DNA from 2 places in the Kumtagia sp. genome. Region 2 is predicted to be linked to the other one. Evidence: predicted binding sites of a transcription regulator. Region 2 holds the regulator's gene; the other holds the start of a gene.

Region 1 (5,508 bases), on a different contig from region 2:
GGCCGTCGCCACGATCTGACGGTTGTTCGGGTCGGGAGCGAAGACACTGCCCGGCCCGGGGATCGGAGCGCCGCCGCCCGATGAGCGCGATCCATCGAGGCGAAGACGGGGCCGGACCCAGCAGCGGACTCCGGCCGGGATCGCCATCCTGCACCGCCGGATCGGACCGGCGGCTGCCCGGGAGGACGCGCCGTCGTAAATTCCCGACCGCCGACGACGCCGCGGCGCGGCGGGAGGCCGGCGATGCGCCCTGATCAGCCCTGCCTGCTCACGACCAAGGATTTGGCCATCCTCGAGGTCATGCTCAGGCGCTGCCTGGGGCGTGACGACCCGCTTCGCCCGATCATCGCGGCAAAACTCGCCGCCGCCCGGGTCGTCCTTCACGAGGATATTCCGGCCGGTGTGGTCACGCTGAACAGTCGCGTCCGCTACCGGGCCGGCGACGGACCTGTGCAGACCCGCGTCATCAGCCATGACGAGATGCATGGGCTGGTCGGCTCGATCCTGCCGATCCGGCAGCCGCGCGGCCTGGCGCTGCTCGGCCTGGCCGAAGGCCAGTCCTTCGCCGTCATGCAGAACAGCGGGCAGGCGACGGCGATGACGGTGCTGGAGGTCGTCTATCAGCCGGAGGCGGCCCGCCATGCGCGGAGCAAGCTGTCCGGCGCCTATGCAGCGCCACGCCTGCGCCTTGTCCACGACGCGGGACCCCTTTTACAGGGGACGGCCGCGCGGCCCCCGACCAATTCCGACGATCCCGGCCCCGCCGTCGCATGAGCCGCGGCCGATCCCTATCCGCCGAACACCACCTGATGCATCACCCTGCCTGGCAGCAGGGTGAAAAGTCCCGCGCCGACGAGGGCAAGCAGATAAAGCGAGATCATCGCCTTCCGGTGCCGGTCGACGCGGTGCCGATGCGCATGCCAGACGGCGAGCGGCACGGTCATCAGCACGAGCACAGACAGAAGATGGATCGGGCTCCACAGCCCGATGAGCCGGATCTCGTGAATCCAGAACCCGCTCGCCGCGACGAAAAGCATGAGGCCGGCCCAAATGAAGCCCACCGCGCGATGGCGCAAGGTGCCCTTCGGCAGCGCGAATTGCGCGGCACCGAGCACCAGGGCCGCCAGCGCCGCCAGTGCATGCCCGGGAATCGGCGCCGACTCGGCGAGAAGAGGCTCCAGCGACATGGTCGATCCTCCCTCGTCGCTTTTGCGCTGAATCAGAGCGGAATGCGATCAGGATGAACCGGCATTCCGCTCCATCTCTTTGTTTCGTCGCATGATCTTTGTGCGAAAATCCGCGACTCTCCGGGATCATGCTCCAACGCCGGCTACGGACATTCCGGACGGTCGTTGCGGTCCCGACCTGCCGGTTGCCCGCCCCTTGCCGGCAGGGCACCGCACGACCATTCCGTCATGGCATCTTCTCCAGCAGCGCCTTGACCACGTTGGCGGAATTGGTCGAGGCGAGCGCCATGAAGGTCGCCATCTCGTTGGCCCCCTCGCCGCCGCCGGCGAGATCGGAAAGGCTGCGCACGGCGACAAACGGCACACCGTTGGCATAGGCGACATGCGCAACCGCCGCGCTCTCCATGTCCAGCACCTTGGCCGCGAACGTCGCATGCACGTATTCGCGGAACGCGGCGTTGTCGACGAAGGCCTGGCCCGACACGCCATTGCCGCCGACGACGATTTTTGGCTTCTCGCTCAGGCATTTGTTCTCCGCCGCGCAGGCGGCGAGGTCGAGTTCGCCGGCGACCTTGCGGGCGATCTCCAGCAGGCCCGGATCGCTCGGGAACCAGAAGCGCGCCTCCTCGCCCGAAGCCCCGTCGCGGGCGACGCCGACCGGACGCGGCACGATCATGCCGAAGCCGTCGAACTCGCCCTCCTCCATGAAGGGCGGGATGGCGAAGCCGTCCGCCGTCTCGCGCGCGAACACCGCCTCCAGATACTGCCCCCACTGGTCGGCCACCACGACGTCGCCGATGTTGAGCGACGGGTCGACGCCGCCGGCGATGCCGGAAAAGATGACCGAGGTCACGCTGAAGCGGTCGAGCGCCGATTGCGTGGTCATGGCCGCGTTGACCATGCTGACGCCGCTCAGGAACAGTACGACGTCCTTGCCGGCGAGCGTGCCGGTGACGAAGGTCCGCCCGTTGATCGTGTGCTCCCTGCCCTCGGCAAGCTCAGCCCTGAGAGCCAGCCATTCGGGCTGGAACGCCGACACCACGGCGATCCGCGGCTTGTCGTCCAGCAGTTCCGCCGCCTGGGCCGCGGGAGCAATCGCGACCAGGGCAAGGAGAAGAACCGCAACAACGCGTTCGAGCGCAGCCATAGTGATCGATCTCGTCCCCAACAGCACGGTTCACCTCAGAGCCGGCCGCGCCGGACCGGCAAGCACGCATCGACCCCTCGGTCAGAAGGGAATTTCGTCATCGAGCGAACCGCCGCCGCCGCCGCGCGCGCCGCCGGCGCGCTGACCGCGATCGTCCCCGGCGCCCGAATAGCCGAAATCCGAGCCGGCGCGGGCCGATCCGCCGGAATAACCGACCTGTGCGTCGCCGCCCTGCCCGCGTGCGTCGAGCATCTGCAATTCACCACGGAATTTCTGCAGCACCACCTCGGTCGTGTAGCGGTCCTGGCCGCTCTGGTCCTGCCATTTGCGGGTCTGCAACTGACCCTCGACATAGACCTTCATGCCCTTCTTCAGGTACTGCTCGGCCACCTTGGCGAGGTTGTCGTTGAAGATCACGACATTGTGCCACTCGGTCTTTTCCTTGCGGTCGCCGGAATTCTTGTCGCGCCAGGACTCGGAGGTGGCGATGCGCAGGTTGACGACCGGGTCGCCCGAGTTCAACCGGCGGATTTCGGGGTCGGCACCCAGATTGCCGACCAGAATGACCTTGTTGACACTGCCCGCCATCACGCTTTCTCCACGCTTGTCCTAAATTCAGCCGTCCTTGGACATTGGCGGCATCTTATCCGATCGTCGCCGGCTGCGCGGCGACCGGCGCAATTTCCATCCACCTGTCCACAGGTGTTTTGTACCCGTTTTGTTCGGCATGCGCCAGCAAAAAATGTCAGGAATTGGCGTTCATGCGTTTCGCATCGGCCGGTCTCGTCCTACATTGGCGGAATGATCGCCGTCGTCCGCCGTCTCGGCAACTTCATGCTGCCAATCCTGCTGCTCATGGCGCCCGCGCCCGTTCGGGCCGACGAGGCGCGGCAGCCGCTTCCCGGCGTGGTCCGGCCGGAGCCGATCGTCAAGCCGCTGGAAGAGCCGATCGAACCGCCGCGCCCGAACGCCGACGGCTTCGTGCGCATGGGCGACTGGGACGTGCGCATCTCCGGCTCGGTGGCCGTCGACATCACCGCCGGCACCCTCAAGCCCTTGCCGCGCTGACGCGCCCGCCTACGGGCGGACCAGTTCCTCGTAGGTATGGATCTGGACGAGCGGCTGCCCGATCATGCCCTTCAGGGCCGATTTCAGCATGATCTTGGCGCGGTCGGCCCTCAGCTTCGAATTGGCCGAAAGCAGCAGGACGCCCGGCGTCAGCTCGATCGACGCCAGCACCGGCGTCCCGTCCTCGAGCTCCATATGCAGGCGACCGTCGCGCACCTGCGGCAGCTTGCCAGACGCAAGGTCCCTGCCCTCATCCTCCCCGTCGATCCAGTTCCAGACGAACTCGTCTTCGCCGCGCAGGTCGGGAAGCGCATCGAGGCGGCCGCGGATCGCATCCTCGGAAATCCCGGCGGTGAGCGGATACGACATGGTGTGGAAAAGCAGCTCCTCGCCATCGCTGTTGAAGCGCGGCGGCGGCACCTTCTCCAGCCTGCCCTTCAGCCTGTGATCGAGCCAGATGGCGGTGAATTCGGGCGCCGCGTCCATCAGATAGATCGTCTCGCCGATCTGCCGCGGATCCATGCCGCCAAGATCCTCGCCGGACGAAACCGCCTGGCCGGAGATTTCGTCGCCGAGCCGCTTCATCTCGGCGCCGATGGTCCCGAGCACCTCGTCGGCAGCGGCCGGGCCGAAGACGACCACACCGCCGGCGAGGCGATGCCTGCCCGACACCTCGACGATGCGGCCGCCGATGCGATCGCCGTCCTTCAGGATCCGCGTCGCCGCATGCTCGGTCACCTCTACCGGATCGCCGCCGAGCAGCAGGTCGCGTGCCAGCATCGACTGGCCCGCAACGATCCCGCTCACCTCGTGGAGGCTGAAAACGGAGTCCCGCAGGGCTTCCATGTAGCGCCGGGTGGACGGCGTTTCCTTCCAGCCGCGGCGCTTCAGATAGTCGTCGATCACGGTGCGCTCGTCCTCGTCCGACAGCGGGCGCGTCAGGAAATCCTCGAAGGCACAGCTCCACAGGCTGTTCATGTCGGTCTCGCCGATGAGTTCCTCGAGCTTGTCGAAGTCGATCCCGTAGGCGTCGAAGGACGGGCCGAAGTGATGGTCGAACACCTCGTCGAGAAGATCCCGCCAGTCGTCCCGGTCGGACCATTTCACAAGGCCGGAGAGTTCATGGCCTTTCGGCATCGGCAAAGCCTTTCTGGCGCGGATCGACGCGAAGCATCTCAATCTAACGTCCGGGACGTAGCAGCGCGACCGGGACGGCGCAAGAAAGCGGGATTTCCACAAAGATGAAGCCCTGCCGCCGGTTCATCGGCATGCAGGGCTTCTTTTCGGATTTTACCCGATTGCCGGGAGCGTTTTACCGGCTTTTTCTTCGAGTGCCTCGCGGCCTCACGCCGACGACTCGACTATGGTCTCTGATTGTCGGGGGAAAACGGCGGTCTCGCGCCGGACTTCATCCCGGCCGATCCTCACCGCCGCTCCGCGTCAGGCGCGGAGCCTTTCGGGACTGTCCGGTGGAGTCATGCCTCACTCCCGCGTACGTTCGACCAATGCCTGCCAAGTGACTGCCTGCGGCGTCTCGCAGACCGGCGCCCTGCCCTGCCGACCGGCCTTTCCGGTCGGGGTCACCGTGGCGACGGTCGGAGTGTGCCAAGCCTGCCCGCCCCCGTCAACCGAAGAAGGCCGGCCGCCGAAAAAAGTGATCGCCGCCGCCACAGACCTTGCCCGCCAAACAGGCCGCGCGGCTTGTGTCAGGAGACTCGTTCGACCTTTGTTCTTTTCGCTTGCCCAAACCCGTCAAACCGGCCTAAATCCGCCGGCGGCGGCGCCCGCTCGCAAAGGCGGCGCGCGTGCCTACATAGGCGGTGCCGGCACCACGCGGACCGGCCCTGAAATCCATTCTGACGAGACGGCGGAGCGGCATGGCCGACCACAAGTACATTTCGGTGCGCGGCGCGCGCGAGCACAATCTGAAGAATGTCGACCTCGACCTGCCGCGCGACAGCCTTGTCGTCATGACCGGCCTGTCGGGCTCGGGAAAATCCTCGCTCGCCTTCGACACCATCTATGCCGAGGGGCAGCGGCGTTATGTCGAGAGCCTGTCGGCCTACGCCCGCCAGTTCCTGGAGATGATGCAGAAACCGGACGTCG
Region 2 (5,508 bases):
GAACTGAAATGTATAAGCCCGCTCGAAGCCCGGCAATGGCTTAATTGCCGCGTTGAAGACGCTGCGGCCGGTGACCACGCCGTTCCACTTGGAATAGAGCCGTGCCTTGCCGGCGTTGCCGCGGCCTTCGACCGCGACCAGCCGCCCGCCTTCCCTGAGCTGCGCGAACAGCGCCTCGGGCAGTTGGTCGACCGATCCGCCGACCAGGATCGCATCGTAGGGCGCTTCGGCGCCGTAGCCTTCCGGCAGCGGGCCGCGCACGACCGCGACATTGTCGAAACCCAGCCGCGTGAGATTCTCGGACGCCAGATCGGCGAGCATCGAATCGGCTTCGAGGGCGATGACGGAACTGGCGAGCCGCGACAGCACCGCGGCCGAATAGCCGGTGCCGCAGCCGATATCGAGCACGAAATCCGACGGCGCGATGTCGCAAAGCTGCACCAGCTTGGCGAAGGGCGACGGCTCCATGAGGTAGCGCGGAGGATTGCCGCCCTGCGCGGGAGCGACCTCCACGTCCTCGTCGATATAGGCGAGGTTGCGCTTGGCTTTGTCGAGAAACTCCTCGCGCGGCACCGTGAGCATGGCGGCGAGCAGCGCCTGGTTGTTCACGTCGGTTGTGCGCAGCTGGCCGTCGACCATCCGTATCCGGCGCTGGGCGTAGTCTGCTTCCATGTCGAACCGGTCCGTTCCTAGCGCCGCGGGGCGCATATTCATCGAAACGCACGGCGTCGACGCAGGCGGGGCGCCGAAAGCGATGGAGGCCTCGCCCGGAATCGAACCGGGGTGCAAGGATTTGCAGTCCTCTGCGTAACCACTCCGCCACGAGGCCAGACCGCCATGCGTTCTGTGCCTGCTCAATAGGTTAACCGACCGGGCCGGGTCAAGTGACAGCGCTGCAGGGAAAGCGTCCCTTTCACATCATTCCGCGAAACGGGGTGGCCGACGTGTTTTTTTCGCATCACCTGATTAAATCCGCATCCGCCGCTGGATTCGTCCGGGAAAGCCCTCCCGAGCAGCGGCTTGAGAGGGCGTGACCGGGTCGCCGGCTGGGCAAGGAAACCGCGCCGGCCGACCGTGACCCGCGACCGTCGCGGTGATTCGAGCCCGTGCCGGGTCAGGCTCTGTCGGAATTCCGCTCAAGGCCGTCGCCGCCGCCCCCACCAGACCGCACCACGGCGACGCACACGGCGCACGGAGGCGAACTCGTAGGAAAGCACCAGCAGCCCGAGCGGGACCATCCAGAAGCCCAGTATCGGCAGGAAGCCGAGCACGCCGCCGACGATGAGCAGGACGCCGATCGCGATCCGCAAGGGGCGCGACTTCGGCATGCGTAGCTCGCGACCAAAAACGGAGATCGTCCGATGCGCCTGCCGGTGCCTTTCCTTGTGCTGCGGTTTTCCGTCCATCGACCGTCTCGTTTTGCGTCGCAGTCTTCGGTCGCGACGGCCTCCGCCAGCCGCATTCCCCGATTCCGCGTGCTCCGCCGTTCACATAGGACAGCAAATCGATCAAAAAAATGCCCAACGGCGCTTTGCAAAGCCGAAACGGGTTTGCTATAGCCAGCCGCGTTGCTGAACGAGCACCTGTTCCCCGGTAGCTCAGCGGTAGAGCAACCGGCTGTTAACCGGTTGGTCGCTGGTTCGAATCCGGCCCGGGGAGCCACTCCTTCCGAAAATCGATACGGCCCGCATGGAAATGCCATCCCGGCTGGCATTGATCGCTCGCCCGGAAAGATGCCCCATTTCCGGGATTTCTGGCCGATGGCCCATCGGTCCGCTCCCGGGTCACGCGACGGCATCAATTGTTTACGAGCGGTGGAACTGCCGCGTGCCGATGACAGTTGGTCGCAGGTGCGTTACCGAAGGTCACAGAACGATGGACCGGAGATCGGCGGAGCCGTCGTATTCTCCCTGGCGACTGTCGTAGCAGCCACGGCGTTGGCGCTTTATGCGGCCAGCATCGGGGTGTTCGACAGCCAGCCGGCCGGACGGTTGCATTTGGCGTCGATGGTTTCGGTCCCTCCGCCGCCGCAAGACAGTGCCGGCATCGACGGGATCACCACGTCCTCGGTTGCCGGGACGCCGGCCCGCCCCGATTGCAACGTCGTTGCCTGCGCCAGGGCCTATCGCAGCTTCACGCCGTCCGACTGCACGTTCCAGCCTTTCGACGGCCCCCGCCGTCTTTGCCGGAAGTAATGGGGCGTTTTACCACGCTTTCTGCTTGCCGTGCGGTGTAGGCACCGACAAGACGCCGAAACATAATATTTTTCAGCCATCGTGCCCCTGTCGCGGTCCGTTAACCCGACATTTAGCGGTTGCGGAACACAAATGGAACAGATAGTGTTTGTTCTGGTTTTGTTTTGACGCGATTCCGGATGGGGCCAAGATGCTGACGCGCAAGCAATACGAACTCCTGCTCTTCATCCATGAGAGGCTGAAGGAGTCCGGCATTCCTCCCTCCTTCGACGAGATGAAGGAGGCGCTCGACCTGGCGTCGAAATCCGGCATCCACCGTCTGATCACCGCGCTCGAGGAGCGCGGCTTCATTCGCCGCCTGCCCAACCGGGCTCGCGCGCTGGAGGTGATCCGCCTGCCCGATACGATCGCGCCAGGGCTCGCTCCCGCGCGAAAATTCTCGCCCAGCGTCATCGAAGGCAGCCTCGGCAAGCGTCCCGCCGAGCCGGCGCGGGCGCCCGTCGCCAGCAACGACGACGAGGCCGGCCCCGGCGTCTCCGTCCCGGTCATGGGCCGCATCGCCGCCGGCGTGCCGATCGACGCCATCCAGCATCGCACGCATTCCATCATGATCCCTCCGGAAATGCTGTCGGGCGGCGAGCACTATGCGCTGGAGGTCAAGGGCGACTCGATGATCGAGGCCGGCATCCTCGACGGCGACACGGTGATCATCCGCAATGCCAACACCGCCAACCCCGGCGAGATCGTGGTGGCGCTGGTCGACGACGAGGAGGCGACGCTGAAGCGTTTCCGCCGCAAGGGCGCCTCCATTGCGCTGGAGGCGGCCAACCCCGCCTATGAGACGCGCATCTACGGGCCGGACCGCGTACGGGTCCAGGGCAAGCTGGTCGGCCTGATCCGGCGTTACTGATTTTTCGGCGGGCGGACCTCAGGGCCGGCCGGAGGTCTCCCCGGCATCGGCACCGGACGACGGTTTGGGCGAGGAATCGGGAACGATCGGGACGCGGTCCACGCCATCGCTGTCGGCAGTGGCAGCTCGGCTATCCGTTGCTGCCCTCGCAGGCACGTCCGTTCCGGCGGGTGCCAGTGGGTCCTGCGGCTTGCCCTGCTTGCCCCGGCGATAGGGCGGCAGCCCGCGTGCTTCGCGTGAGAAGACGCGATGGCCGTGCCATGGCCGCTCCGGCAGGCCGATGGCGAAGTCGATTTGCGGCGGTCCCGCGCCGGGCGTGAGAAAAACGGCGGCGCTCCCCGAGCGCGCAAGGTCGCGCCTCGTCACCACCGCAAGTCTTTCATCGGCGCATTTCAGCGGAACGGCCGCGTCGTCGAGCACGATGACGGCAGCGAAGGCGCAGGCGCGCCGGGCCTCCTCCGCATCTGCGGTGTGGACGACGACCGCCCCCGACATAAGGCGCGCGGCGCAACCGGCAGGCCCGCACAGGAAGCCGCCGCCGTCGCGGGCGGCAAGCGCGATCGATTCGAGGGTTGGCCCGTCCGTCTCGCTTCCGGCCGTTTTTTCGTTCCGTGCGGCGGCCGGCGGGACATCGTCGATCGGGTCGCCCTGCCGTGGCCGGTTTCCGCCGGTCTCGCGCTTGTCGGCGGTCGGCCCAGGCCGCTCGACGATGCGTTGTGGTTTGTGCACCGCCCTTCCCTCGAGAGCCCGCTGCCAGTTCTGGGCAGTGAACGCGTTGGCGCGCGTTCGGTTGACGGCAAGCCCGTCTTGCGCGTCGAGCAGTCCGACCAGGGCGCCGTCCTCGGAAACCAGGACATCCGGCGGGCCGACATTGTCGAGCGTCAGCAGGCCGGCAAGGGCGAAGGGAAGTGCCGCCAGCCTCAGCCATGTGGTGGCGACCGTGGCAATCACCAGGGCGAGCGTCAGCAGCAGCACGGAACCAACCGAGATCAGGCCGACCGCATCCACCGGCGAGCGCCGTGAAAACCACTCGGCCACCGCCACCATCGCGGAAATCCCCTTGCCCATCAGATCGAGGAAAGGTCCGTCCAATCCGAACGGCATCGCCGCGGCGGCAAGGACCGCCGCCGGCATCACCACCACCGAGACGATCGGCATGGCCACCAGGTTGGCGCCGAGGCTGAGCGGGGCGATGCGCTGGAAGTGGTAGGCGCCGTAGGCCGTGGTGGCGAGGCCGGCGACCAGCGAGGTAACGAACAGCCCGACGGCTATCCCGACGGTCCGGCGCAGCGCCATGGCCGCGAACGATCGCTGCGCCGACATGGTCCCCGCCTCCGCGTTGCGCCGCTCGCTCCACCAAGCATAGGCAGCGACCAGCGCCGCGGTCGCGGCGAAGGACATCTGGAAGCTCGGGCCGACCACTTCGTGCGGCGTGAGCACGAGCACGATGATCGCAGAGATGGCGAGATTGCGCATGGTCAGCGCCGCGCGGTCGCACAGCACGGCCACGAGCATCACAGCCAGCATCAGGAAGCTGCGCTGCGCCGCGACCTCGCCGCCGGAGATGGCGAGGTAGCCGGCGACCGCCGCCAGGCCGCCCGCGGCGGCGTATTTCTTCACCGGCCGCCGCGACGCGAATCCCGGAAACAGGGCCATCCCCGCGCGCAGCGCCCCGATGACGACGCCGGCGACCAGCGCCATGTGCAGGCCTGAGATCGAAATCACATGATAGAGCCCGGTGCGCCGCAGCGCCTCGCTGGTCTCGTCCGGGATGCCGGCGCGCACGCCGACCATCAGCGCCGCGGCAATCTCCCCTTCCGCCCCCGCGACCCGCTGGCGGACTCGTTCGGCAATCCGGTTGCGGATGTTCTCCAGCGCTGCCGTGAACCGCCCGGCCAGGCTCGCGGTCCGCGGGGAGACAAGCTCCGGCCCGCTCATGAAGAAGCCGCTCGCGCCGATCCCGTCGAAATAGCTTTCGAAGGAGAAGTCGTAGCTGCCGGGCCGCACCGGTCCCGACGGCGGGCGCAGCCGCACCAGGCCGCTCACCGTCGAGCCCACCGCGACACCTTCGGGCAGCTTGCGCGCCGTGGCGCGGATACGCTGCGGCGCGTAGCGCAACTGCGGGCGCTCGGTCGACGCGACGTCGATCGTCAGGCGCACCCGGCCATTGGCCAGCCGGTCGAGACCAGTCACATAGCCATTGACGCGCGTGGCGACTTCGCCACCGAGCATGGCCGTCCCGGCGCGCCAGGTCTCTACCTTTCCCAACAGCGCGCCGAGGCAGACCAGCAGCACCGCAAGGACGGGCAGCCGCCATGCGGCGGCACGAGGGCCGAACGTCATCGCCGCGATCAAGGTCGCCGTCGCGGCCAGCAAAAGGCGGCCGTCGGGCTCAAAGGGAAT

What was found. The regulator LexA, encoded in region 2, represses DNA repair genes until DNA is damaged. The targets are predictions, from matches to a motif close to TGTTCNNNNTGTGTTCNG.
Region 1: a site for LexA is predicted at 3,043-3,060, ahead of ssb (single-stranded DNA-binding protein). Genes of this name have one in related genera too.

What each region holds. Positions count from the first base shown of each region.
Region 1 covers NZ_JCACER010000083.1:234,376-239,883, forward strand. Annotated here, with positions in the region: gene rnk (nucleoside diphosphate kinase regulator) at 1-84, shown strand, start outside; gene AC5JDC_RS23040 (GreA/GreB family elongation factor) at 244-774, shown strand; gene AC5JDC_RS23045 (DUF2306 domain-containing protein) at 789-1,187, opposite strand; gene AC5JDC_RS23050 (5'-methylthioadenosine/S-adenosylhomocysteine nucleosidase) at 1,414-2,334, opposite strand; gene ssb (single-stranded DNA-binding protein) at 2,416-2,922, opposite strand; gene AC5JDC_RS23060 (hypothetical protein) at 3,136-3,402, shown strand; gene AC5JDC_RS23065 (DUF7986 domain-containing protein) at 3,412-4,539, opposite strand; gene uvrA (excinuclease ABC subunit UvrA) at 5,280-5,508, shown strand, end outside.
Region 2 covers NZ_JCACER010000096.1:36,175-41,682, reverse strand. Annotated here, with positions in the region: gene AC5JDC_RS24430 (protein-L-isoaspartate O-methyltransferase family protein) at 1-672, opposite strand, end outside; tRNA gene AC5JDC_RS24425 (tRNA-Cys) at 756-829, opposite strand; gene AC5JDC_RS24420 (hypothetical protein) at 1,137-1,406, opposite strand; tRNA gene AC5JDC_RS24415 (tRNA-Asn) at 1,588-1,662, shown strand; gene AC5JDC_RS24410 (BA14K family protein) at 1,761-2,195, shown strand; gene lexA (transcriptional repressor LexA) at 2,386-3,105, shown strand; gene AC5JDC_RS24400 (ComEC/Rec2 family competence protein) at 3,124-5,508, opposite strand, start outside.